Regions from separate parts of the Kocuria rhizophila DC2201 genome, predicted to be linked through region 2. Evidence: riboswitches for the same ligand, from Rfam matches in the RefSeq annotation. Region 2 holds a riboswitch; the other holds the start of a gene.
The links. A riboswitch is a leader RNA that binds a small molecule or an ion and turns the genes downstream of it on or off. The one in region 2 is predicted to bind thiamine pyrophosphate.

Region 1 (2,195 bases), 1.1 Mb from region 2:
CCGAGATGTGGTCCAGGGACGCGAGCATCCGGGCCGCGTGGAACGGGGTGAAGAACGTGGAGGAGACCGTGCACACCAGGCCGATGCGCTCGGTGGCGCGCGCCATCGCGGACAGCGCGGTCAGCGGTTCGAGCGACCAGTGGGGTCCGCCGGACACGTCGCCCACGCTGTGGCCGTCCGCGAAGAACACGGCGTCGAACAGGCCGCGCTCGGCGGTCTGCGCGAGCTCCTCGTAGTAGGTGATGTCCGTGAGGCGGTGCACCGAGGAGTTCGGGGCGCGCCACGCGGCCTGGTGGTGGCCGGCGCCGTAGAGGAACGCGTTGAGGTGGAGGCGGCGGGCCGGTGCGGTCGTGGGCGACGACGCCGCAGCGGCCGTCCCGAGCGTCGGCCCGGCTTCGGGGGTGGTTGCCGACGCCGCGCCCCCGGCAGGTGCCGTGCGCGCGGGACCGGGCTGGGCGGCGTCGTCGTGCGGAGAGGGGGCGGCCATGTCAGTCCATCACCAGCCCGCCGTCGACCACCAGGTTCTGGCCGGTGACCCCGCGGGACCAGTCCGAGGCGAAGAACAGGGCGGTGTCCGCGAACTCCTCGGGGGTGGTCACGCGGCCCAGGGGAGTGCCGGCGGCAATGAAGTCGAAGACCTCGTCCGGGGTGGCGGCGCTCGCGTCCGTGGTGCGCAGCAGGCCGCCGGAGATCATGTTGACGGTGATGCCCTGCGGGCCCAGATCCTTGGCGGCGGTGCGGGTGAGGGAGAGCAGGGCGGCCTTCGCGGCGGTGTAGTCGTGGTAGGGGACCACCGGGCTCTGGAAGAGGTTGGTGCCGATGTTGATGATGCGCCCCTCGCCAGCCTCCGCCATGCCCGGGGTGACCGCCTGCATCACGTTGAGGGCACCCACCACGGCGCCCTGGAACTGCTGGGTCAGGTTCTCGGCGGTGAGGGTGTCCAGGGTGGGGCGGGCATCGCCGTTGAAGCTGAAGTCCACCAGGGCGTTGTTCACGGCCACCGTGATCGGTGCGCCGAAGTGCTCCCGGGCGCGGGCGACCATGTCCCGCACCTGCTGGGCGTCGGTCACGTCCGCCTGGACCGCGAGTGCCCGGTCCTCCCCGAGTTCGCTGACCAGCGCACGGGCCCGCTCCTCGCTGGAGTGGTAGTTCACGACGACGCGCGCACCCTCGCGCGCGAACGCCCGGCTGAGGTGCTCCCCGAGCCCGCGGGCTCCGCCGGTGACCAGGACGATGGTGTTCTCGATCCGCATGCTCACTCCTGTGGCTCACGGCGAAGAAAGCGGTGCGCCACCTGCGCGGTGCCACCGTGACATCCCTTCGCCAGTACTAACTGGACAGGTTCGACGGGTGTCATCTCAGCCGCTGCGGTCCTCTGTCTGCCCGCCCGGTGGGCGGGGAGGGTGGCGGCACCCCGTGTCACTGGTGGCCAGTGTAGACGGAGCCGCTCAGCCTCATGGCAGCCGCCCCGCGTGCGCCGCCCAAAAGCGCACTGCTACCCTTGCTGGCTGGTGTGCCGGGAAGTCTGGTCGGCGGTAATGAGCGTGATGCCCGTCGACACTGGAGTGATCCATGCCCCCGCACCACAGCACCACCCCTGCCCACGTTGAGCCCGGAACCCCGGGAACCGTGGTGCAGACAGAACCCTCCGGCTTCGTCTCGGAGCCCGGTTTCTTCAACCATCCTGAGCCCCCGTGCGAGCCCGACCACCCCTCGGGCGGCCTCTTCTCCCGCCTCCAGGACGTCCTGCGCCGCGAGACCGTGGCCGGCATCCTCCTGGTGGTCGCCGCCGTCCTCGCCATCGTCTGGGCCAACTCGCCCTTCGTGGAGAGCTACTTCGCCCTCCGGGACCTGAAGGTCGGCTACGAGCCGTGGCACCTGGACCTCAGCCTGGGGACGTGGGCCGCGGACGGGCTGCTCGCCGTGTTCTTCTTCCTCGTGGGCCTGGAGCTCAAGCGCGAGTTCGTCGCGGGTGATCTGCGGGACCTCGGGAAGGCGGCGGTGCCGATCGCGGCGGCCGTGGGCGGCGTCGTCGTCCCGGCTCTGATCTACGCGGGCGTTAACCTCGGCAGCCCCGAGACCCTGGGCGGCTGGGCGATCCCCACCGCCACGGACATCGCGTTCGCGGTGGCCGTCCTCGCGATCGTGGGCTCGCACCTGCCCAGCGCGCTCCGCCTGTTCCTGCTGACGCTCGC
Region 2 (2,195 bases):
CGGCAGCGGCTGCCGGTCCCCGAGCCGCGCCCGGTGCAGGGCGGACTCCCCCGTGACCACGGCGGCGGACGCGCTCGCGAACAGCTCACGGGAGTCCTCGTCCGGTGCGGAGGCGGCCAGCAGCGCCAGGGCCCGGGAGTAGAACTCGAGGTACTGCATGTCCTGGTCCAGGTAGAACTCGAACGCCTCCCGGTCCAGGGTGCCGTCCCCCAGGGCCACCACGAAGGGCAGCGCCGCGATCCGCTCCCGTACCGGAGCGCTCTCGTCCCACAGCTCGTCCGTGAACGGCCGCCCCTGCCCGGAGCCCAGCCCGGCGGCGTCGTCCGCGCACGCCCCGGCTAAGAAGGTGGGGTCCGTGACGAGGTCCTGGACGTGGTGGAAGTGGTGGACCGGGCCGTTGCCGTGGCCCACGTGCAGGGTGTCCGCCGCGCGCAGCGCCCCGCGCAGCCACTGGCGGGCGGTGTCGATGCCCTGCGCCCAGTCCCCCGTGCGGGCCACCACCGTGGCCACCGCGGAGGACAGCGAGCAGCCCGTGCCGTGCGTGTTGCGGGTGACCACGCGCGCTCCCGCGTACTGCGCGGCGGGTTCGGCCCGGCCGGGAACCACGAGGGCGTCCGGCGTGGTGTCCCCCGCGAGGTGCCCGCCCTTGACGAGCACGCGCGTGCCGAAGGTCTCCGCCACGGCACGACCCTGCGCGAGGGCCTCGTCCCACGTGGTGGCCACGGGCCGTTCCGCGAGCACGGCCAGCTCGGGAAGGTTGGGGGTGATGAGGTCCGCGTGGTGCAGGATCCCGCGCAGGGCGTCCTCGGCGTCGGGCTCCAGCAGCCGGCCCCCGGCGGTGGCCACCATCACCGGGTCGATCACAACCACCGGGGCACGTCCGGCCGCCAGCCAGCGGCCCACGGTCTCGATGGTCTCCACCGAGCCGAGCATGCCCACCTTCACGGCGTCCAGCTCCACGTCCTGCGCCACGGCGTCCAGCTGCGCCTGGAGCACGGACACGGGCGGGGTGTGCACGTCCACCACGCCCCGGGTGTTCTGCGCGACCACCGCCGTGATCACGCTCAGCCCGTAGCCGCCCATCGCGGCGATCGACTTCAGGTCCGCGGCGTGGCCCGCGCCGCCGGTGGGATCCGTTCCGGCGATCGACAGGACGCGCGGGGCGGGGGCAGGAGACGTGGCGATCACGACATTCCCTTCGCTAGTTCGAGCTAGATCAGGTTCGACGGGTGTGTTCTCAGCCGCTGGGCGGCACCCCGTGTCCGTGCCCGATCATGCCACAGGAGCGCCCGGATTCCTCCGAGCGCTCCTGTGGGCGGGCCGTGCACGACGCCACACGGTGGCGGTCGTCGCGCAGGTCTCAGTCCGCCTTGGGGGTCATGGTGATGTCCTGGGCCTTCACGCCCACCCCCACGATGGTCGGCTGCCCGTCCGAGGGCGCCGTGCGCACCGCGGTGGCCTCGGCGGTGAAACGGCTCGCGGCCCCCGCCGACGCCTCGTACTCGCGCGTCTCCACGCTCGCGGTGCCCGGTGCGGCGGCGGGTGCCACCGCACGGCGTGAACCACGACGCCGCCTGGCCGGGGTGCTCGGGGCGGCCTGCCCCGCGGCACCCGGTGCGTTCTGACCGGCCGCGCTGGGCGCGGTCCCGGCACCACCGGAGCGGCTGCTGCCGGACTGGTCGCGCCCGGACTGGTCTCGTCCGGTCTTGTCGTCCTCGGACCAACCGCTCCCGGACTGGCGGTTGCCCGCCCCGCCGTTCCTGGACCGGCCGCCTCCGGACTGGTCCCGCTGGGTGTCGCTGTCCTGCCCCGCCCCTGACTTTCCGCCCTGGGAGTCCGAGGAGCGGTCGGCGTCCTCGGCGGAGCCGCGCGCGCCCGTGGCGGTGCCGGGGGCCGTGGCCACCCGGCGGCCGCGGCGCTGACGGCCCGCACCACCCGAACGGGACCCGGATCCGGAACGGTCGCCGCCGGAGGTCTCCTCGCCCGAAGTGTCCTCACCAGAGAACGCCGCGGAGAGCGAGTCAAGGGTTAGGGACTCCTGTGCCGTGCCACGGTCCTGGTGGCCCTGCGGGAGCTCGACGACCTCGCCGCCGATGGTCAGCTGCGAGGCGGCGCCGCCGTCCTGGCCCTGGGTGTGGTCCTCGCGGGAGGTCTCCTGCGACGAACCGCCATCCTCACCCTGCTGGGTGCGGCCA

Region 1: it holds a riboswitch for thiamine pyrophosphate, as region 2 does, so the genes downstream of both, KRH_RS00805 (3-oxoacyl-ACP reductase) here and KRH_RS05500 (bifunctional hydroxymethylpyrimidine kinase/phosphomethylpyrimidine kinase) in region 2, are expected to answer to the same signal.

What each region holds. Positions count from the first base shown of each region.
Region 1 is NC_010617.1:184,655-186,849, forward strand. Features, by position in the region: gene KRH_RS00800 (LLM class flavin-dependent oxidoreductase) at 1-487, opposite strand, end outside; gene KRH_RS00805 (3-oxoacyl-ACP reductase) at 489-1,253, opposite strand; TPP riboswitch at 1,299-1,427, opposite strand; gene nhaA (Na+/H+ antiporter NhaA) at 1,573-2,195, shown strand, end outside.
Region 2 is NC_010617.1:1,245,207-1,247,401, reverse strand. Features, by position in the region: gene KRH_RS05500 (bifunctional hydroxymethylpyrimidine kinase/phosphomethylpyrimidine kinase) at 1-1,188, opposite strand, end outside; TPP riboswitch at 1,176-1,269, opposite strand; gene KRH_RS05495 (Rne/Rng family ribonuclease) at 1,361-2,195, opposite strand, start outside.